One region of the Kluyvera sp. CHPC 1.2972 genome, then DNA from elsewhere that is predicted to be linked to it. Evidence: predicted binding sites of a transcription regulator. Region 1 holds the regulator's gene; each other region holds the start of a gene.
What was found. Region 1 encodes CRP, which controls carbon source genes, mostly activating them, when cyclic AMP is high. Its sites were predicted from a motif close to ATGTGANNNNNNTCACAT; they were not measured.
Positions count from the first base shown of each region.

Region 2: V6944_RS18010 (6-phosphofructokinase) is a predicted target of CRP. The motif match lies at 2,886-2,903, and genes of this name have one in related genera.
Region 3: V6944_RS19320 (ABC-F family ATPase) is a predicted target of CRP. The motif match lies at 4,641-4,658, and genes of this name have one in related genera.

Region 1 is NZ_JAPKIB010000002.1:458,481-465,991, reverse strand. It holds gene V6944_RS05635 (triphosphoribosyl-dephospho-CoA synthase) at 1-563, opposite strand, end outside; gene mdcA (malonate decarboxylase subunit alpha) at 563-2,218, opposite strand; gene V6944_RS05625 (hydrolase) at 2,467-3,489, shown strand; gene V6944_RS05620 (YheU family protein) at 3,486-3,704, shown strand; gene V6944_RS05615 (phosphoribulokinase) at 3,770-4,633, shown strand; gene V6944_RS05610 (OsmC family protein) at 4,730-5,134, opposite strand; gene crp (cAMP-activated global transcriptional regulator CRP) at 5,439-6,071, shown strand; gene V6944_RS05600 (YccS/YhfK family putative transporter) at 6,126-7,511, shown strand, end outside.
Region 2 is NZ_JAPKIB010000013.1:74,673-82,183, reverse strand. It holds gene V6944_RS18015 (sigma 54-interacting transcriptional regulator) at 1-2,484, opposite strand, end outside; gene V6944_RS18010 (6-phosphofructokinase) at 3,034-4,014, shown strand; gene V6944_RS18005 (PTS sugar transporter subunit IIB) at 4,026-4,340, shown strand; gene V6944_RS18000 (PTS sugar transporter subunit IIC) at 4,333-5,700, shown strand; gene V6944_RS17995 (class II fructose-bisphosphate aldolase) at 5,687-6,529, shown strand; gene V6944_RS17990 (hypothetical protein) at 6,589-6,858, shown strand; gene V6944_RS17985 (PTS sugar transporter subunit IIA) at 6,868-7,305, shown strand; gene V6944_RS17980 (AAA family ATPase) at 7,302-7,511, shown strand, end outside.
Region 3 is NZ_JAPKIB010000016.1:22,464-29,974, forward strand. It holds gene V6944_RS19310 (MFS transporter) at 1-464, shown strand, start outside; gene V6944_RS19315 (glycoside hydrolase family 31 protein) at 479-2,839, shown strand; gene V6944_RS19320 (ABC-F family ATPase) at 2,946-4,538, opposite strand; gene ldtB (L,D-transpeptidase) at 4,757-5,677, shown strand; gene V6944_RS19330 (GntR family transcriptional regulator) at 5,723-6,439, opposite strand; gene V6944_RS19335 (glycoside hydrolase family 1 protein) at 6,455-7,511, opposite strand, start outside.

The DNA.
Region 1 (7,511 bases):
CGGCTTAAACGCAGCTGCGGCAGCGCACGCTGCATCACATGCGGAAACGCCTGCTGAGCTTCTTCGCGAGCGCCCGGTACGCGATAACGGTGTGTAGCGCGAAGCCCCTTACTGAAGACTTTCGGCGCGGCGTCATCCGGCAGCTTCGCCAGTTCCGCTGCGGTGGCAGCTATCTGCTGCGCGCCACCGGTACCGCCGTGCATCGCCACGGCGCTCACCAACAACCCCAGCGCCCAAATCGCGCCGCGGTGGGTATTCACGCCGTTGGTCGCGGCCATCATCTGCTGCTCGCCTTCACGGCCGAGCCGCCCTATGGTTTGTCTGAGCGCAATATCCGCTGGACGCTGCCAGCTTTGTTGCGCCAGCGCCTGAAACGTGGAGGTCAGGCTGTGCGCGGAGCGCTCCATCAGCGCCAACGATAAATCGTGGTGCGCGCCGTTCCCCCGACTGTCCACCAGACCGGGTTTCGGGCTTAATCGTGCTTCGTCAATCAGACACTGCGTGGCGGTTCGCGCCAGCCATTCGGCACCGCCTTCAACCTGAATCTGGGGCAGAAGTTTCATTACCAGCTCCGGAATTTCGCAGGTGGGTTGTAAAGACCGCCGGACCATTCCACCAGGTCAGCAACGCTACCGGCCGCCAACAGCGAACGGGTAGCATCGGTACGACGAATACCCATATCTTCCGGATAAACCACCTTGCCGCTCTGGCGCAGTTCGGCAACGCGCTTAGCGTCAACGCCCAGGCCGATATCGGTGATACCCGCGACCGCAGCCACCATCGCACGGCGCTCTTCAAGATCTTTGGCGCGGTAGAGGTAGGCAATGCCTTCTTCCGTCAGCACGTGGGTCACGTCGTCGCCGTAGATCATTACCGGAGCCAGCGGCATCCCAGAGGATTTAGCCACTTCCACAGCATCGAGTTTTTCGACGAAGGTTGGCTTCACGCCCGCCTGGAAGGTTTCGACCATCTGCACCACCAGTTTTTTACCGCGCTGCATTGGGTCTGGTTCAGTGATCATGTTCAGCCAGGCTGGCGTCGCATGACGACGACCGTGCGGGTCATGGCCCATGTTTGGCGCGCCGCCGAAGCCGGAAAGGCGACCGCGGGTCACGGTAGAGGAGTTGGCGTAGCCATCAACCTGCAGGGTGGAGCCGATAAACATATCCACCGCGTACTGACCTGCCAGCTGGCAGAAGGCACGGTTAGAACGCATCGAGCCGTCAGAACCGGTAAAGAAGATGTCTGGACGGGCGCGGATGTACTCTTCCATCCCCAGCTCGCCGCCGAAGCAGTGCACGCTTTCAACCCAACCGCTCTCAATGGCTGGAATCAGCGTTGGATGCGGGTTCAGCGTCCAGTGTTTACAGATTTTGCCTTTCAGGCCGAGCTGTTCGCCGTAGGTTGGCAGCAGCAGTTCGATAGCGGCGGTGTTAAAGCCGATACCGTGGTTCAGCGACTGAACCTGATGTTCCGCGTAGATGCCTTTAATCGCCATCATCGCCATCAGGATGTGTTCCTGTTTGATGAGACGCGGGTCGCGGGTAAACAGCGGTTCGATAAAGAACGGCTTGTCGGCTACGACAACGAAGTCAACCCAGGAGCCCGGGATATCCACGCGCGGCAGGTCACACTCGTCGTCCACCAACTCGTTCACCTGTGCGATGACGATACCGTCATGGAACGCGGCGGCTTCAACCAGCGCAGGCGTATCTTCGGTGCTCGCCCCGGTGTAGAGGTTACCTTTGCGGTCGGCCTTGAAGCCAGCAATCAGCGCCACGTTCGGCGACAGGTCAACGTACAGACGGGAATAGAGTTCGATGTAGGTGTGGATGGCGCCGATTTCCAGCAGACCATCTTCCAGCAGCTGCGAAATGCGCAGGCTCTGGGTACCGGAGAAGGAGAAGTCCAGCTTGCGGGCGATCCCTTTTTCGAAGATATCCAGATGCTCGCTGCGGCCGACGCTCGGCATAATCATGTGCAGGTCGTGCACAATCTGCGGGTTAACCTCTGCCAGCATGCGGGACAAGAAGTCTGCCTGCTTTTGGTTATTCCCTTCTAATACCACGCGGTCACCCGGCGCGATCAGTTTTTCCAGCATTGCGGTCAGGTCTGCGGTCGGCAGAACCTTACCCTGCACCGGTACGGAAGCCAGACGTCGCTGTTTTTCGGTGCGGCGTGTGTTCCAGACGCGTGCTGGTGTTTGCCCAGATAACATTATTAACCTCCTGATTCAGCTAATCATTTTGATTGCTTAACACTGAAAAGATTGTGCACCCTGGCGAGAAAGTCATCAATTAAGCGTAGGAGAGAATCATTAGCCTGAGAGTAATAATTGAAGTAACAAATTGTGATTAGGATCAGATCCTGACGGGATAAAAACGACTACCGATGCCTCATTTTCATAAACACGATGGCAAAGTGACGGTATAGTAGGCGCAGATTCCAGGTAAACATCGCCGAGTTATGACTGAAACAACCCACCACGATCTCAGTATCGACATCTCCAGCAGCGCGGACTTCGTCCCCATGCGCGGTATCAGCAACCGTCATCTTCAGACCATGCTGCCACGCCTGCTTCGTCGCAAACTGCAATTCACCCCGCACTGGCAACGCCTTGAGCTGCCGGACGGCGACTTCGTCGATTTAGCGTGGAGTGAAGACCCGGCGGGTGCGCTGCATAAGCCTCGTCTGGTGGTGTTTCATGGTCTGGAGGGCAGTTTGCACAGCCCGTACGCGCATGGCCTGATTAACGCGGCGAAAGCGCAAGGCTGGCTGGGTGTGGTGATGCATTTTCGCGGCTGCAGCGGCGAGCCGAACCGTCTGAACCGTATTTATCACTCGGGTGAAACGGAAGACGGCACCTGGTTCCTGAACTGGCTGCAGCGTGAATATGGTAAAGCGCCAACGGCAGCGGTCGGGTACTCGCTTGGCGGCAATATGCTAGCCTGCCTGCTGGCCAAAGAGGGTGATGACGTGCCGATAGATGCGGCAGTGATTGTCTCCGCGCCGTTTATGCTGGAAGCCTGCAGCTACCATATGGATAAAGGCTTCTCGCGGGTCTATCAGCGCTATCTGCTGAATCTGCTGAAAGGCAACGCCGCTCGTAAGCTCAAAGCCTACCCCGGCTCGCTGCCGGTGGATCTGCGTCAGCTGAAAAGCATGCGCCGCATCCGCGAGTTCGACGATTCGATCACCTCGAAGATCCACGGCTTCGCCGACGCGATCGATTACTACCGTCAATGTAGTGCGATGCCGATCCTAAGCAAAATCACCAAGCCGACGCTGATCATCCACTCAAAAGACGATCCGTTTATGGACCATCACTCTATTCCTGCCCAGGAAGAGCTGCCGGATAACGTCGTCTACCAGCTTACTGAGTACGGCGGCCATGTCGGGTTTATCGGCGGCACCCTGCGTCACCCGGAAATGTGGCTGGAAAAACGCATCCCCAACTGGCTGATGCCGTGGCTAGGAGCAAAAGCATGATGATTCCCTGGCAGGATATCGACCCGGAGACGCTGGATAATCTGATTGAAAGCTTTGTCTTGCGCGAAGGCACTGATTATGGTGAATATGAACGTTCACTTGCGCAAAAGGTCGCCGACGTCAAACACCAGCTACAAACAGGCGAAGCGGTGCTGGTCTGGTCTGAGCTTCACGAGACCGTCAACATCATGCCCCGTAACCAATTTCGCGGTTAACTATACTCTAACGATAGGGAGCGTTTTACCCGCTTCCGTTGTCGTCTGTTCAGGGAGTTATTCGCATGTCTGCCAAACATCCGGTCATTGCCGTTACCGGCTCCAGCGGAGCAGGAACCACCACCACCAGCCTCGCGTTCCGTAAAATCTTTGCTCAGCTCAACCTGCGCGCGGCGGAAGTCGAAGGCGACAGCTTTCACCGCTATACCCGCCCTGAAATGGATATGGCTATCCGCAAGGCCCGTGACCTTGGCCGCCATATCAGCTACTTCGGGCCGGATGCCAACGACTTTGGCCTGCTGGAACAGACCTTTCGCGACTACGGCCTGAACGGGCAAGGGAAATCGCGCAAATACCTGCATACCTACGACGAAGCGGTGCCGTGGAACCAGGTGCCCGGCACGTTTACGCCGTGGCAGCCGCTGCCGGAACCGACCGATGTGCTGTTCTATGAAGGACTGCACGGTGGCGTCGTTACCCCGCAGCACGATGTGGCTCGCCATGTCGATCTGTTGGTCGGCGTGGTACCGATTGTTAACCTGGAGTGGATTCAGAAGATGATCCGCGACACCAGCGAGCGCGGTCACTCCCGCGAAGCGGTGATGGATTCGGTGGTACGGTCGATGGAAGACTACATCAACTTCATTACCCCGCAGTTCTCCCGCACCCATATCAACTTCCAGCGCGTGCCGACGGTCGACACTTCGAACCCGTTTGCGGCAAAAAGCATTCCGTCGCTGGACGAGAGTTTCGTGGTGATTCACTTCCGTAATCTCGACCACATCGACTACCCGTGGCTACTGGCCATGTTGCAGGGTTCATTTATCTCGCATATGAATACGCTGGTCGTTCCCGGCGGGAAGATGGGGCTGGCAATGGAATTAATCATGACGCCGCTGGTGCAGCGGCTGATGGAAGGCAGGAACTAGCATCAAGACCAGGTAGCCCGGACGAGGTGCGCAAGCACCGACGCCGGGAATGGCCCCGGCGTCACTGCGTTCGGCCGGGCTACGTCTGGCATGTAATCAGCCTTCGATCACTTCGTAAGAGTGGGTGATGTTCACCGCTTTTTCGAGCATCAGCGCAACCGAGCAGTATTTCTCAGCAGACAGATCCACCGCGCGTGATACCGCCGCATCCTTCAGATCTTTACCGGTGACGATAAAGTGCAGATTGATGTGCGTAAACAGACGCGGGGCTTCTTCACGACGCTCGGAGGTGAGCTTCACTTCGCAGTCGGTCACGTCATTGCGACCTTTTTGCAGGATGGAGACCACGTCAATCGCGCTGCAACCGCCGGCGGCCATCAGCACCACTTCCATCGGGCTTGGCGCTTTATCGCCAGAGTTACCGTCCATCAAAATTTGGTGGCCTGAAGCTGACTCACCGAGGAAGGTTAACCCCTCAACCCATTTCACACGCGCTTGCATAATATTTAACTCCCAGGTTGCAATTTTCTTCTCAGATTACGCGCACATAACAATTCTCGCAATGGAAGGCGATCGACGTCATGCTGAAGCGAGACACCAGGAGACACACGGCAAAAGCTATGCTAAAACAGTCAGGATGCTACGGTAATACATAAACGTACTGCATGTATGCAGAGGACATCACATTACAGGCTGCGACCCTATTCGACAGCCGACTTCCCAGGTAACGGGAAGGATACTATTGCAACCAGTGGCTGCAATGTTTTTGCCGCTGGGAAGAGCTTATAACAGAGGATAACCGCGCATGGTGCTTGGCAAACCGCAAACAGACCCTACTCTCGAATGGTTCTTGTCTCATTGCCATATTCATAAGTACCCATCGAAGAGCACGCTGATTCACCAGGGTGAAAAAGCAGAGACGCTGTATTACATCGTAAAAGGCTCCGTGGCTGTACTCATCAAGGACGAAGAAGGCAAAGAGATGATCCTCTCTTACCTCAACCAGGGCGATTTTATCGGCGAGCTGGGTCTGTTCGAAGAAGGCCAGGAACGCAGCGCATGGGTACGAGCAAAAACCGCTTGTGAAGTTGCTGAAATCTCTTATAAAAAATTCCGTCAGCTGATCCAGGTTAACCCGGACATTCTGATGCGTCTCTCTTCTCAGATGGCGCGTCGTCTGCAGGTCACTTCCGAAAAAGTCGGTAACCTGGCCTTCCTGGACGTTACCGGTCGTATCGCACAGACCCTGCTGAACCTGGCGAAACAGCCTGATGCTATGACCCACCCAGACGGTATGCAGATTAAAATCACCCGTCAGGAAATCGGTCAGATCGTTGGCTGCTCCCGTGAAACCGTGGGCCGTATTCTGAAAATGCTGGAAGATCAGAACCTGATCTCCGCGCACGGCAAAACCATTGTCGTTTACGGTACCCGCTAATCCGGCCCAAAATGGCGTATTGTGAAAGCAATACGCCATTTTTGTTTTCCCCCTATGTGGCGCAGGCTGATTTACCACCCGGAAGTCAACTATGCACTGCGGCAAACGCTGGTGTTATGCCTGCCGGTTGCCATTGGGCTGCTTCTCGGCCACCTCCAGCAAGGTCTGCTGTTCTCCTTAGTGCCCGCCTGCTGCAATATCGCTGGCCTCGACACGCCGCATAAACGCTTTTTTAAGCGCCTGATTATTGGCGGCTGCCTGTTTGCTGGCTGTAGCCTTGCCGTACAGCTGCTGCTGGAACACGACATTCCCCTACCGTTGATCCTCACCGGGCTGGCGCTGCTGCTGGGCGTCACGGCGGAAATCAGCGCGCTGCACGGGCGGCTGCTGCCCGCCTCGCTGATTGCTTCCATCTTTACCCTAAGCCTGGCGGGAAACATGCCTATATGGGAGCCATTGCTGCTCTACGCGCTGGGCACGCTGTGGTACGGGCTGTTTAACTGGTGGTGGTTCTGGATGTGGCGCGAACAGCCGCTGCGGGAATCGCTGAGCCTGCTCTACCGCCAGCTTGCCGAATACTGCGAGGCCAAATATAGCCTGCTGACCCAGCACACCGATCCGAGCACCGCGCTGCCGCCGCTACTCACTCGCCAGCAGAAAGTGGTGGATCTGATTTCCCAATGCTACCAGCAGTTGCACATGCTTGCGGCTAACCAGCATAACGATTACAAGCGCCTGCTGCGTGCTTTCCAGGTGGGGCTCGATTTACAGGAGCATATCTCCGTCAGCCTGCACCAACCGGAAGAGGTACAAAAGCTGGTTGAACGCAGCCACGCCGAAGCGGTGATCCGCTGGAACGCCCAAACCGTCGCGGCACGCCTGAGGGTACTGGCGGACGACATTCTCTATCATCGCTACCCGACCCGCTTCAATATGGATAAGCAGATCGGCGCGCTGGAAAAAATTGCCGACCAGCATCCGGATAACCCGGTCGGCCAGTTCTGCGCCTGGCATTTCAGCCGCATTGCCCGTGTGCTGCGCTCTCAGCGTCCGCTCTATCCGCGTGACCTGATGGCCGATAAACAGCGCCGCCTGCCGCTGTTCGCCGCGCTTAAAAACTACCTGTCGCTGAAATCCCCGGCTCTGCGCAATGCCGCCCGGCTCAGCGTGATGCTCAGCATCGCCAGCCTGATGGGCGCCGCACTGCACCTACCGAAGCCTTACTGGATCCTGATGACGGTGCTGCTGGTCACGCAGAACGGCTACGGCGCGACCCGTGTGCGTATTTTCCACCGCGCAGCGGGCACGCTGGCGGGGCTGGTGATTGCCGCCGTTGTCCTGCACTTCCACGCGCCGGAAGGGCTGGCGCTGACAGGCATGCTTATCGTCACGCTGGGGAGCTACCTGATTATCCGCCGCCACTATGGCTGGGCCACCGTC
Region 2 (7,511 bases), on a different contig from region 1:
GGCGACAAAGGCCTGCTGCTCAAGCGTCAGCCCTGTCTCTTCACGATGGCGAACGCCATTATTGACCATGACACGTTCAATCATCAGCGCGATGTGCATAAACAGGTTAATGCGCAGGTAGCTCTCAAAATGAATTTTGTAGAACGCCTCATACTGTTTAATCACGGCTTCGACTTCATCGATAATCACTACCGGGTTGAGGAAGTTCAGGCGGCTGGCAACGCCCTCGACGGTAAAGAGCTTCACCACCTCTTCGACCATGGGTTCTAACCCACCTTCCATCAGCAAGCCGTTAAAGTAGTCTCGTTTAAGTACCTGGGCTTTTTCTTTGATCAATTGTTCGACGCTGATGAGCGGGATGTAACCCGCTTCCAGATCGGTGGTCGTGATGATGAGTCGCGTGCCGTTGAGCGCCGGGTCAGCACGGGCGATTTTCCACTTCAGGTCGTCATATTCCATGGTGAGGATGTCGATCTCTTCCTGCGGCAGGTAGCGCTGGACGATATCTTTCAGCTTGCGGGAAATACCTTCACCGGAGATGCAGGAAATGATGATCTTATTACCTGGCAGCATCCCCGCGTAGTAGCGCGTTTCCACCTCATAAGCGCCCTTAGCGCCTTCGATGATCGCCTCCATCGGCAGCTTATCCTGGATTTTTCCCGCAATATCCAGCGCCATGGCGGTACTGACGTTATTAATGACCAGCAGTTCGCCGTGCAGATGCAGCTTAATCTCTTCGTAGATCTCCTTGAGCGACCCCATGTCGACCAGGATGATTAGCCCAGCCCCCTGCTTAAGACGCGATAGATGCGCAATCAGCAAATCGATAATTTCGCGGGTGGAGGTAGCGTTCGGCATATCGAAGGCTTTGAAATAGTAGCCGCCGGTAAGTTGGTTAGCGATGCCGGCGATACTGGAGGCGGTCGAACGCCCGTGGGAGACGATAATGCCCTGAATCGGCGAATCTTCACCTGCCAGCGAATGGAAGGCGCAGCTCAGCAGGGGGAGCAGCAGCGGTAGAGGTGCGTGGTTCACATGCCTTTCCAGCAGAGCCATACACTCTTCAGCCAGCAGGCGCGCCTTCCCGGACACATAGTCAGCGATGGTCTGGAGCTCATCAATTTGCTCGACGTGCTGAGGGGCATGCAATGCATAGGTCAGGCACAGCCAGACTGCTTTGCGGATCTCCTGCCCGCAGGCCACGCCGGTCAGGTTCTCCAGCTCATTAACGGCGTGCATGGTGTTTTGCCAAATGTAGCCGCTGTAGAGTGCTTCCTGGGAGACGATGCCGTTTACCGTCGTGATCAGATGTTCAATTTTGCGATTGAGCAGCATCACGTTGCCGCTGTGGCAAAACTCGCGAAAAATGACCTCGTCATGCATGGCTTTAGGCAGCAGGGCGTGGGCATTCAGGCTGTCTCCCGGCTTGCTGGCCGAAATCACCAGCGTCTGCCCGCCAGGATGTGCGCCGTGGAGCGTGATGGCATCGGCGTCGCGGTTATCGCTCCAGGCGCTGGCGCACATGACTTTGATCTGGTTTTTCAGCTCGCCAATATTCCCCCGTACGGGGGAGGTGACGAGCTGATGCATGAGCTGGGTATCCAGGTGGATATCTCGCCGCAGGCTCATCGCTTCCTGATGCAGGAACAGATTCACCTGCGCCACCCGCTCGGTCAGCGGACGGGAGATAAAATTGGGCAGCGTCACGCGTACCGGAATACGACGGCGGAAGGTATTGAGCAGTACCGTTTCGATATTTTCGGTGGTGGCGAAGATAAATCGCAGCGAGGCAGGGTGGCGCGTGCGGTTATCGCCCAGGCGGTAGAAATAGCCTTTATCCATAAACAGGAACAACTTTTCCTGATTCTCTGCGGACAGTCGGTGCACCTCATCCAGGAAAAGAAAACCGCCGTTCGCATCATCAAACGCACCACGCTTGTCGCGGTCGGCTCCGGTGAAGGCTCCGCGGGTATAGCCGAACAGGGTGGCGGACAGCAGTTCGGGGTTGTTGGCGTAGTCGGCGCAGTTAAGTTCGACGAAAGGTTTATCGGCCGCAATAACGCCGCGATCCAATGCGTATTGGTAGATGAGCGATGCAAGGTGGCTTTTCCCCACGCCTCTTTCGCCAGAGATCAGTATCGGTAGACCTTCTCCGGGATAGTCTACCGCCGAGCGGCACAATGCGACGGCTTCAGCCAGGCTACCTTCGGCACCGGTCAAATTCATAAAGGCATCGTCCAGTTTCGACACTAATCTGGACGGTAGTACACGTTGCTCCCCGTTATGTTGCACATGAAAGCGAACCGGGCGAGTGTTTTCCTTACTCAAACGACCATCGTCGCATAGCCTGTTCAGATAATGGCTAATGACGCTACGGTTAACCTGCATGAAGTCGGCACAGTCCTGGGCCGTGAATCCTGAAGGGCTTTCCGCATAGTGCGTGAGTATTTTGTGGAATAATTTTTCTTTTGCTGACAGCGCCATTTTTCAATGTCCTGCATAGAGTAGAAAATAGCGTCGAAAATAATTGGACACTAGACACTAATGTTTTTATTAGACACTCGATACTTTCCTCGCTTATATAGCAAAGTGAAACCCTGTTTTAACTGGAATGTGATCGCGATCGACCGATGATTTACTGCTGAAATCTGTGGGTGGGCGCGAACGCTTCAGTTGCGGCTGCCGTTCCGGGCAACCGGTCAGTTCCTGACCTTGCTCTCCCTCTTGAGGCAAAAATATGTGTTGATGGTCACGGTTTTGCGTTCTCATCAAAAAGCCATTTGCCCGGAAAACCATTGGTTTAATTGCGGATATTAAGAAAGAAAATAACCTAATGATAAATAAAGTTTTTAATTAATAAATGTGGTGATAATCTCAATTTATAAATGAGATATTAATCACAAAAAACAGGTTGTTTTAATAGGTGTCAATATTAGGGCTGACCTAAATTATCGCAATTATGTGATCTTCGTTGCAAATAGAGGTCTTGAAGTCAGGGAAAAATGCTTTCACGGAAACAGGTGAGGGCAGAAGATGAAAATCGGTATTGTCATTAGCGGTGGAGATGTCTCTGGAATAAATAATTTTATTTTTCAGGTCGCGAGACTTGCCTGTGCACAGATCACGCTATTTAACGGTGGCATACCGGGTTTATTAGATAAAAATCACCGAGAAGTCTCCTGGTCAGATTTAGTGGACTTTTCTATTTCCTCTATTCCACTTATTACGTCTGGACGTACAGCACGAAATTTACAGCGCAGTGAGTATGAAACCATTGCGAAGAAAATAAAGTCGTTACGGATTGATGTGCTGATTATGGCTGGCGGTGATGGCAGTCTGCAATTCCTGAATACGCTCAGCGAATTTGATATTAACTGCTTCGGCGTCGGTATGACGATCGACAATGATGTTTATGGCAGCGACTACACCATTGGCTTTTCTACCGCCTGCGAGCAAATTATCAAAGAGGTATCGCGCTTAAGAAATACCGGTAGAGCACTTCCAGGGCGCGTTTTTATGGCGGAGATTCTGGGCGGTTACTGCGGCGAGTTAACGCTGCAATCGGCGATAAAATCGAACGCCGATATTGCGCTGATTCCAGAAGCGCAGATCCCTCTGGACGCTCTGGCAGAGCGTGTTAAGCAAAAACTGGTAAGCCAGAATAGCGTCGTTATTCTGTGCTCTGAAGGCTACACCCGCGAGTACTCTCCTGGCTTTCAGGGCGCCATAGATACCATGATAAAACAACTCGAACCGCGTATTGGCGTGCGTATCCGCAAAACTATCATTGGTTACGGTTTACGCAGTGGCGACCCGACCTGTGAGGAGATTTATCAGGGTACAATTATGGCGAATGAAGTGGTTCGCTGTATTCAATCTGGTATGAGAAATAAAGCCGTTATTATTAATTCAAGCAATAAACCTATTCCGATTGATTTAGTCAGTATGAAAAAACGTCTGGTTGATACCGACGGACATTATTATAAACTTGCCAAACAACTCAATATAATTTGAGGAGACCCTACATGCTGAAAATTCTCTGCGTATGTGGCTGCGGCCTCGGCTCAAGCTTTGCTATTGAAATGACTGCAAAGGCCGTTTTAAAAAAACTGGAAATTCCGGCGCATATTGAACACACCACGGTATCGGAGGCCGGGGCATTTAAATCTGACATGATTCTGACGCAAAAAACCTTTGCCGATATTCTGACAGCCGATGCCAGCGAAGAAGAGATAAAACGCGTGGTGATTTTAAATAAGCTGACGGACAAAGATGAGATCGAACAAAAGATTGTCGCGTTTTTAAATGAACGTAATTTACAGGTAGCCGACTATGAATAGTGTCGTTGAGTTTATCGTCAAAGATTTGCTCGGCCAGGCTTCAATACTCATCGCCTTTATTGCGATGCTGGGGCTTATCCTACAGAAAAAATCACCGGGCAAAACGGCTGAGGGCACGTTTAAAACCCTGCTCGGTTTTTTAATCATGATGGCCGGTATCAACATCATTGTGGCCACGCTGACGTTCCTGAATGACATCTTCACTCAGGGTTTTGGCATGAAAGGCTACATTACCGATGTCGCGGCGATTGCCGGTTTAGCCAACCGTGAGTTGGGTTCCGAGGTGGCGCTGACCCTGCTGGTGATTTTTGCCGTCAACATCATCATCGCTCGCCTGACGCCGCTGAAATATATCTTCCTGACCGGCCAGGCGCTGCTGTGGATGGCGACTATTGGCGCCGTTATCGGCTATAAAGCCGGGCTGACGGGGCTGCCGCTGATTTTGACCGGCGGGATCTTCGGCGGCGTAATGGCGGTACTGATGCCTGCGCTGGCGCAACCGGTGGTTCGGCGGATCACCGGCTCAGATGACGTTGCGCTGGGGCACTTCTGCACCATTGGTTACCTGGTGCAGGCGGCGGTCGCTAAAGTGGTCGGCAAAGGCTCTCGCTCCACGGAAGATCTTGAATTACCGGATAACTTCAAGTTTCTGCAGGACACCTATCTCGCTATGGCAGTGGTCATGGTGCCGATGTACCTCATCCCGGCAGTGGCGGCAGGCCCGGCGTATATCGGCCAGTTCTCTAACGGCATTAACTACCTGATGTACGCCTTTATGCAGTCCATCCAGTTTGTGGCCGGGGTCTTCGTTCTCTATAGCGGCGTGCGCCTGCTGCTCAATGAACTGGTGCCAGCGTTTCGCGGGATTGCAATGCGCATCGTCCCCGATGCCAAGCCAGCGCTGGACTGCCCGGTGCTGTTCCCTTATGCGCCTAACGCCGTGATTGTTGGCTTCCTGGCAACAACGGTCGGTTCGATCATTGGCATGCTGGTCTTCCCGATGTTCGGTCTGGCGATGATTCTGCCCGGCCTGCTCACTAACTTCTTTGCGGGCGGCACGGCGGGTGTATTTGGCAATGCGTTGGGCGGTCGTCGCGGAGCGATGATTGGCGGCGTGGTGCACGGGCTGTTTATCACCTTCCTGCCCGCCATTCTGGTGCCGATGCTTGAAAGTTACGGCTTTACCGGCGTGACGTTCAGCGATTCGGATGTGATTAGTTCTGGGCTGGTATTAGGCCACGCCTTCCAGAATAACTGGTTATTTGTCGCGTTATTTATTGTCTTTGTCGCCGCACTGGCATGGTTTGTAAACGGTAAATCAGCTAAGCCGAAAGGGGAAAACGTTCATGAGTCTGTATAACTTCAACGATATTCTTAACATTGCCCAGCAGAGAAATTTTAAAGCCATCGGGTCGTTTAATTTGCACTGTATTGAAATGCTGCCCGCTTTTTTTAAAGCCGCGCAGCAGAGCGACAGCCCGCTAATGATCCAAATCTCTACCGGGACGGCGGAATATTTAGGCTATCGTTTACTCGTGGATGCCGTTAGCTCGCTGGCCGAAAGTGAAAATGTGCCAACCTGCCTGCATCTGGATCACTGCTCGGATATCAGCGCCATTGAAACGGCAATGAACGCTGGGTTCTCGTCGGTGATGTATGACGGTTCCCATCTCAACCTGGAGGAGAATATTGGCAACACGCGCATCGTGGTTGAAATGGCGCGCCCGCGTAATATTACGGTTGAGGGAGAATTGGGCGCCATTGGTGGATCTGAAGACGGCAAAGCCGTCGCCGTAGAGGATATCTGCTTCACCACGGTAGAAGATGCGAAACGTTTTGTGGATGAAACCCAGGTCGATATGCTGGCGGTCTCTGTGGGGACGGTGCACGGGCTGTATACCGGCAAGGCAAAAATCCAGCACCAGCGGCTTAAGGAGATTAGTGCGGCAACCGGCGTGCCTCTGGTGTTGCACGGCGGCACTGGCGTGAGCGATGAGGATATGCGCCTGGCGGTGACTGAGGGAATTAACAAGGTCAACGTCGGCACAGAAATGAATGTGCAGTGGGTTGATCAATGCAAAACCGCATTTGAAAAAGGCAAAGTGAATGACAGCGTGCGGAAGTTTTTAATTCCAGCAAATAATGCCGTCACTCATGTATTAATGGAAAAGATCGCTTTATTTAAATAAACGTCTCTTTATTACTCGATATTTCGTTACCCTGTTGTTCATCAGGGAGGGGATTCGCTATGTTTGAATCATTGAAAACGTTGTGGAAAAAGCAAGATAGTCCGTCAGAAAATTATGATGAACGGTCGCTTCTGCTGGCGGCAGAAATATCCCGATTAGAAGGTGAATTACAGGGTAACCCGAGTGATGGCGAGGTACAGAAAGCATTAATGTTGATTTATAACCGGGCGTTGTCGGTATATGCCAAAAGCAAAACGCACCGACAGGAAATTGATGCTCTGTTTATCCGTATTGATGAATTACGCAACATTATTCGCCGTAATATTTAGGGAGTGGGTATGACGATAAAAGAACTACTCATAGAAGCCGATGCTATTCAGGTTGGTGTCACTGAGTCGGACTGGCAGAAAGTGATACAGCTGGCCGCCACGCCGCTGATTGAAAACGGCTATATTTCGGCTGATTACGGCCAGGCCGTTATTGAGAATACCCTGAATCACGGCGCGTATTACGTGTTTGACGAAGGGGTTGCTATTCCGCATGCGCGCCCTGAGTGCGGCGTGAAGCGGAACTGTTTTAGCCTGGTGCTGTTAGAGAAACCGATTCGGTTTGCCGAAAGCGAGGCCGCGGATATTGTCATTATGTTCGGCGCGCAGGACAGTAATGCGCATATTGAAGAGGGGATCCGCGCCATTATCTCGTTGCTGGATAACGATGAGCGCATGGCCAAACTGCGGGCAGCAAACTCGAAAGAGGAGGTTGTGGCGCTGCTATGAAAAGAGATCTTACGCCGAGCTGTAAAACCGTCATTCTGGTGAACGGCATACCCGCCTCTGGAAAGAGTACCATTGCCCGACAGCTTTCGCAGACCTTTGGCCTGCCGCTGCTGACTATCGACGGAATCAAAGAGCCCTTTATGGCGCGCTTTACCGATATCGATCGCCCCTTCAACCGCCAGCTCGGCTGTGCTGCCTACGAGGCT
Region 3 (7,511 bases), on a different contig from region 1:
TATTCGCCTGGCTGCCGTTCCTCGCCGCCGACCTCGGCAGCGCCGCCAGCGGTTACTTAACCCGCCTGTATGTCCGTCTGTTTGGCTGCTCACGCGTCAACTCCACCGTGGCAAGCTCCGTGACCGGCGCGTTCCTGATGGTGTCACTCGCCGTGGTCGCACTGACCAAAGATCCTATCGTCGCCGTGGTGCTGATGTCGATTGGCGGCTTCGGCCACCAGATCATCTCCTGCATGTTGAGTGCCCTGGTGGTGGAGTCGTTCGATAAGGGCCAGATGGCAACCGTGAACGGCATGCGTGGATCCGCCGCGTGGATCGCGAGCTTCATCTTTTCCCTGATTATCGGGGTGACCGCCGACAAAATCGGCTTCAACCCGCTGTTTATCGCCATGGGCTTCTTCGACCTGATTGGCGCCATCTTCCTGGTTTCCTTTATTGCTGAACGCCGCGCAAAACGCGCCTGAGAGTGGATGTAGATATGAAAACGCTGAAAAACTGGACCCTGCAAAAACAGTCAACCCATCACGTCGAGCTGCTGGTCGACGGCCAGCACAAGCTGTGCCTGTACGTGCTGGAGGAGAATCTGTTCCGCGTGCTGTTAAAACGCAAAGGCGAGCTGGCGCTGGACCGCACCTGGAGTATCGCGCCAGCGCAGGATGTGCCGTGGGAAGGACGTGACCGTGAGGATCTCAGCGGTTTTACCCTACCGGCCTGGACGTTGAGCCAGCAGGACGACACCGTGACGGTGGCGACCGAATCCCTGCGTGCTACCGTCCACCAGCCGCTGTGGATCGAATGGCATTACCGTAACGCCGAGGGCGAGTGGCAGCCGCTGGTGAATGACCGCCCGACTAGCGCCTACCTGGTCAACGCCCACGGCGACGGCGTGGCGCACTACCAGAGCCGCCGCAAGGACGAACGTTTTTATGGCCTCGGCGATAAAGCGGGCGACCTGCAGCGCACCGGCAAACGCTATGAGATGCGCAACCTCGATGCGATGGGCTATAACGCGGTCAGCACCGACCCGCTGTACAAACATATTCCGTTTACCATCACCCGCCGCGATGACGTGAGTTTCGGGCTGTTCTACGACAACCTCAGCAGCTGCTGGCTGGACCTCGGCAACGAGATCGACAACTACCACACCGCCTACCGCCGCTGGCAGGCCGAGGCCGGGGATATCGACTACTACCTGTTCACCGGTGAACGCGTGCTCGACGTGACCAAAGCCTTCGTCCGCTTAACCGGTAAAACGCTGTTCGGGCCAAAATGGAGCCTCGGCTACAGCGGTTCCACCATGCACTACACCGACGCGCCGGACGCGCAAAATCAGTTGATGAACTTTATTCGTCTATGCGACGAACATGCGATTCCGTGCGACTCGTTCCAACTCTCTTCCGGCTATACCTCGATTAACGGCAAGCGCTACGTGTTCAACTGGAACTACGACAAGGTGCCGCAGCCGAAGGTGATGAGCCAGGCGTTCCACGACGCCGGGCTGCATCTGGCGGCGAACATCAAGCCGTGCCTGCTGCAGGATCACCCGCGCTACGGCGAAGTGGCAGAACAGGCGCTGTTTATTCGCGATTCCGAAAGCGACGGCCCGGAACGTTCCAGCTTCTGGGATGACGAAGGTTCACACCTCGACTTCACCAACCCACAGACCGTGACCTGGTGGCAGAACGGCGTCACCGGCCAGCTGCTGGAGATGGGCATCGACTCCACCTGGAACGATAACAACGAGTTTGAAGTCTGGGACGGCGAAGCGCGCTGCCACGGCTTCGGCAAAGAGATTGCCATCAAGCATATTCGTCCGGTGATGCCGCTGCTGATGATTCGTGCCTCAATGGAAGCCCAGCAGCGCTTTGCGCCGAACAAGCGCCCGTACCTGATTTCCCGCTCCGGCTGCGCCGGGATGCAGCGCTACGTGCAGACCTGGAGCGGCGATAACCGCACCAACTGGGATACCCTGCGCTACAACACCCGCATGGGGCTGGGCATGAGCCTGTCTGGCCTCTACAACCTCGGTCATGACGTCGGCGGTTTCTCCGGTGATAAACCCGATCCGGAACTGTTTGTACGCTGGGTACAAAACGGCGTGATGCACCCGCGCTTTACCATCCACTCCTGGAACGATGACCATACCGTCAACGAACCGTGGATGTACCCTGCCATCACGCCAGCCATCCGCAGCGCCATTGAACTACGCTACCGCCTGCTGCCCTACTTCTACACCCTGCTGTGGCAGGCGCACGCCGACGACGAACCGATGCTGCGCCCAACGTTCCTCGACCACGAGCACGATGAACAGACGTTTGCGGAGTGCGATGATTTCCTGCTCGGCCGCGATATTCTGGTCGCCAGCGTCGTCGAAGCAGGCGAGCGCGAGCGCCGCGTCTGGCTGCCGGATAACGAGACCGGCTGGTACGATTTTTACACCAGCGAGTGGTTCAGCGGCGGTCAGTGGATAACGGTCGATGCGCCACTGGAGAAGCTGCCGCTACTGGTACGCGCCGGGGCCGGTATCCCAATGAGCGAACGCATTACCTTTGTTAACGCCGCCGAAGATACGCAACGCGAGCTGAAGCTGTACCCGCTGAAAGGCGTGGGCAGCACGTCCGGTATGCTGTTCGAGGATGACGGCGAGTCCTGGGGATACCAGCAGGGCAACGCGCTGTGGCTGGAGTGGGAGATGGTCTGCACCGGCAGTACCATTGATCTGAAGGTCAATGCGCGCGGCGATTATCGTCCGGCATGGAAGGCGTTGAAGGTAACGCTGCCGGAAGGGGAAAAACGTCGGCTACTGATTAACGGAAAAGAAGGAAATGAATGGCAGTAATACCAGCGCCGGAGAGTCCCCGGCGTCGGCGTAAACGCCTCGGCCGGGCTACGTTTATTGTAGCCCGGCCGAGCATCGCGACGCCGGGATGGCGCCGACGAACAGATTACTCCACGCCTTTGCTGCGCAGGTAATCTTCGTAGTTGCCGCTGAAGTCCACCACGCGCTCTGGGGTAATTTCAATCACGCGGGTCGCCAGCGAGCTCACAAACTCACGGTCGTGGGAAACGAAGATCAGGGTGCCCTGATACATTTCCAGCGCCATGTTCAGTGATTCGATCGATTCCATATCCAGGTGGTTGGTTGGTTCATCCATCACCAGAATGTTTGGTTTCTGCATCATCAGCTTACCGAACAGCATACGACCCTTCTCACCACCGGACAGTACTTTCGCCGGCTTCTTGATATCGTCCTGGCTGAACAGCAGACGGCCGAGGAAGCCACGCACCACCTGCTCGTCGTCGCCTTCCTGTTTCCACTGGCTCATCCAGTCAAACACGGAGAGATCGTTATCGAAATCTTCGGCGTGATCCTGCGCGTAATAACCAATGCTGGCGTTCTCGGACCATTTTACGGTACCGCTATCCGGTGCCAGTTCACCAACCAGGGTTTTCAGCATGGTGGATTTACCGACGCCGTTGGCACCGATAATGGCGATCTTCTCGCCCACTTCCATCATCAGGTTGAAGTTTTTAAACAGCGGGCCGTTATCAAAACCTTTGGTCAGCGCTTCGACTTCCAGCGCGTTACGGAACAGTTTCTTCTCCTGTTCGAAACGGATGAACGGGTTCTGACGGCTGGAGGCTTTCACTTCGTCGAGCTTGATTTTGTCAATCTGACGGGCACGAGAGGTCGCCTGACGGGATTTAGAGGCGTTGGCGCTAAAGCGGCTAACGAACGACTGCAGGTCAGCAATCTGCGCTTTTTTCTTGGCGTTATCGGCCAGCAGACGTTCACGCGCCTGAGTCGCTGCGGTCATGTACTCGTCGTAGTTACCGGCGTACACGCGCAGTTCACCGTAGTCGAGGTCAGCCATGTGGGTGCAGACCATGTTCAGGAAGTGACGGTCGTGCGAAATGATGATCATGGTGCTGTCGCGTTCGTTCAGCGTCTGCTCCAGCCAGCGGATGGTGTCGATGTCCAGGTTGTTCGTCGGTTCATCGAGCAACAGAATGTCTGGATTAGAGAACAGCGCCTGCGCCAGCAGCACACGGAGTTTCCAACCCGGAGCCACTTCGCTCATCAGGCCGTAGTGCTGCTCCAGCGGAATGCCCACGCCCAGCAGCAGTTCGCCTGCGCGTGATTCCGCAGAGTAACCGTCCATTTCGCCGTAGAGCACTTCGAGGTCGGCCACTTTGTAGCCGTCTTCTTCGCTCATTTCCGCCAGACCATAGATGCGGTCGCGCTCTTGTTTCACTTCCCACAGCTCGCCGTGACCCATGATGACGGTGTCGAGTACGGAGTACTCTTCGAAGGCGAACTGATCCTGACGCAGCTTACCGATGCGTTCGTTCGGATCGAGGGAAACGTTGCCCAGCGTTGGCTCTAAGTCGCCGCCGAGGATTTTCATAAAGGTAGATTTGCCGCTCCCGTTTGCGCCAATCAGGCCGTAACGGTTGCCGCCGCCAAATTTCACGGAGATGTTTTCGAACAGCGGCTTACTGCCGAACTGCATGGTAACGTTGCTGGTAACTAACACGGGAGTATCCTGAAGAATGTGACAAACCGCCTATTCTGCCACAATTGGGAATAAAAAGCGCCCGCCTTCGCCAGTGACTAAACTGTAACTCAAGTGAAAAAAATGTGATTTCGTACACATCCGAATTCCCTGCGGGGAGGAATGCACATATAATGCGCTCCTACCAACAGTCTGAATTCTCAAACAACCGCTGTAATGGCACTGATACCTCGCACAACATGAACATGAAATTAACTACGCTTTTCGCTGCGGCGCTTGCTGTCGTAGGCTTCTGTAATTCGGCATCGGCGGTAACCTATCCGCTGCCAACCGATGGAAGCCGCATTGTCGGTCAGAATCAGGTCATCACCATTCCTGAAGACAATAAGCAACCGCTGGAATACTTCGCGGCCCAGTACCAGATGGGTCTGTCTAACATGCTGGAAGCTAACCCTGGCGTGGATACCTACCTGCCGAAAGGCGGTAGCGTGCTGAACATTCCTCAGCAGCTGATCCTGCCGGACACCGTGCATGAAGGTATCGTAATTAACAGCGCAGAAATGCGTCTGTACTACTATCCGAAAGGCACCAATACCGTCATCGTGCTGCCAATCGGTATCGGTCAGTTGGGCAAAGATACGCCTATCAACTGGACCACCAAGGTAGAACGTAAGAAAGCGGGCCCAACCTGGACCCCAACGGCGAAAATGCACGCTGAATATGCCGCAGCCGGTAACCCGCTGCCAGCCGTCGTTCCTGCTGGCCCGGATAACCCGATGGGTCTGTACGCGCTGTATATCGGCCGTCTGTACGCTATCCACGGCACCAACGCCAACTTCGGTATTGGACTGCGCGTAAGCCACGGCTGCGTTCGTCTGCGTAACGAAGACATCAAATTCCTGTTCCAGAACGTGCCGGTCGGTACTCGCGTACAGTTCATTGATGAGCCTGTGAAAGTGACCACCGAACCAGACGGCAGCCGCTTTATGGAAGTTCACAACCCGCTGTCTACCACCGAAGCGCAGTTTGAAGGCGGCGAAACCGTTCCGGTTGTGCTGACTAAAGCGGTGCAGAGCGTGACCAGCCAGGCTGACGTTGACCAAAGCATCGTTGACCAGGCGGTTAAAAACCGTTCCGGTATGCCAGTTCGTCTGAACTAATTGCCTGACGACATAAAAATGGCGGGTTAATCACCCGCCATTTTTTTATCCGTTATTTACTATAACTATACCGCCATGGTCGTAGCGATAGTGGCAGTGCGCGTACTCCAGCGGCGTGCCGTCATCCAGGTAGATAACCTGCTCCACCTCCAGCACCGGGTCGCCGGGCTCACAGCTTAGGTGCAGCTGATCGAGCGTATCGGGTTTAATGGCCCGCACCACCCGATACGATCCCATCATCTTCAGACCCAGGCTTTCCTGCACATAGCGAAACACCGAACTTTCGAGATGCGTTTTGCTTAACCCCGGCACCAGCGACACCGGCATCACGGTCATATCCAGCGACAGCGGCTCGCCGTTGAGCAAACGCAGACGGACAAAGTCATAGACCGGCGCATCGGCGTTAACCAGCAGTGAAGCCTGCTCTTTTTCCGTAGGAAAGCGCAGTTCAAAGCGAATGACCTGACTTTCCACGGTGCCAAGATGCTCCCAGGTTTCAGTGGCCCCGGAGTAGTCGGCGCCGGGAACGTCCCACTGGGAAAGCTGCAGGAAATTCTTACGCACAAACGTGCCCTGACCCTGACGGGTATACACCAGCCCTTCGACGATCAGCTGGCGCATGGCCTGCTGAATGGTCATCCGGCTGGTACCGAACTCCGCCGCCAGCGCAAACTGGTCGGGCAATGGTTCAGAGGCGGAATACTGCCGACTGATAATCCGTTTTTTAATTTCCCGCGCTATCGCGATGTATTTCGCCGCCATGAACCACTCCTGTTATTACATCTCTTCGCCGTTGCTATGAATCGCCTTTTTCAGCCATTCATAGCTTTTCTTCGGCACACGCTTGAGGTCTTTTAAATCGTGGTTTTCACGGTTGACGTAGACCACGCCGTAACGTTTACGCATATCGCCCTGCGAGCTCAGAATATCAATCAGTCCCCAGCCAAGATAGCCAATGACCTGCGCGCCATCTTCAAACATCGCCGCTTTCATGGCGTTGATATGGTCACGGTGATAGGCAATACGATAGTCATCTTCGATGATATGTTCGCCGTCCCAGGATTCGATCACCCCAATGCCGTTCTCAATCGGGAATACCGGCAGACGCCAGTCATTGTAATAGCGCGTAATAATACTGCGAAAACCGAGCGGGTCTATCTGCCAGTTCCACTCCGTGGCTTTCAGGTGCGGGTTTGGCGTGTCGCCAAACAGCATATAGTTGTTCACCGCCGTGCCTTCCGGAATAGCGTCGCTGTTGAGGGTACGGCTGGCGTAGTAGCTGAAGGCCATGTAATCGTTTTTCATGGTCGCCAGCACCGCCAGGTCTTCCTCGCGGTAGATGTCGTCAAAGCCGGACTGCTTAACGAAGTGTATTACTTCCGGGCTATAGCCCTCACCCGCAAAAGCGCGCAACAGGTTCTGGTTGAAGAACTCATCCAGTTGCTGGGCACAGAACACATCGCGCGGCTTACAGGTGGCCGGATAAACCTGAGCATGCGCCAGCATCCCGCCCATCAGCTTGCCCGGTTTGGTCTCGTGCAAGTAATTGGTGAGATGCGCGTGGGCCATCATCACGTGGTGCTGAATTTCATAAAGCTCGCGCAGGGTTTTGTCGCCGCGCATATAGCCGGAGATCAGGAACGTTTCCGGCATATGGTAGAGATTCTGCTCGTTAAAGGTCAGCCACCAGGTCACCTTGTCGCCGAAGCAGTCGATCACTTTTTTGCCGTAGCGGATAAACGCGTCCATCACGCGACGGTCGGTAAAGCCGTTGTATTTTTCCGCCATCGCCAGCGGCATATCGAAATGGTACAGGCAGATCATCGGCTCAATG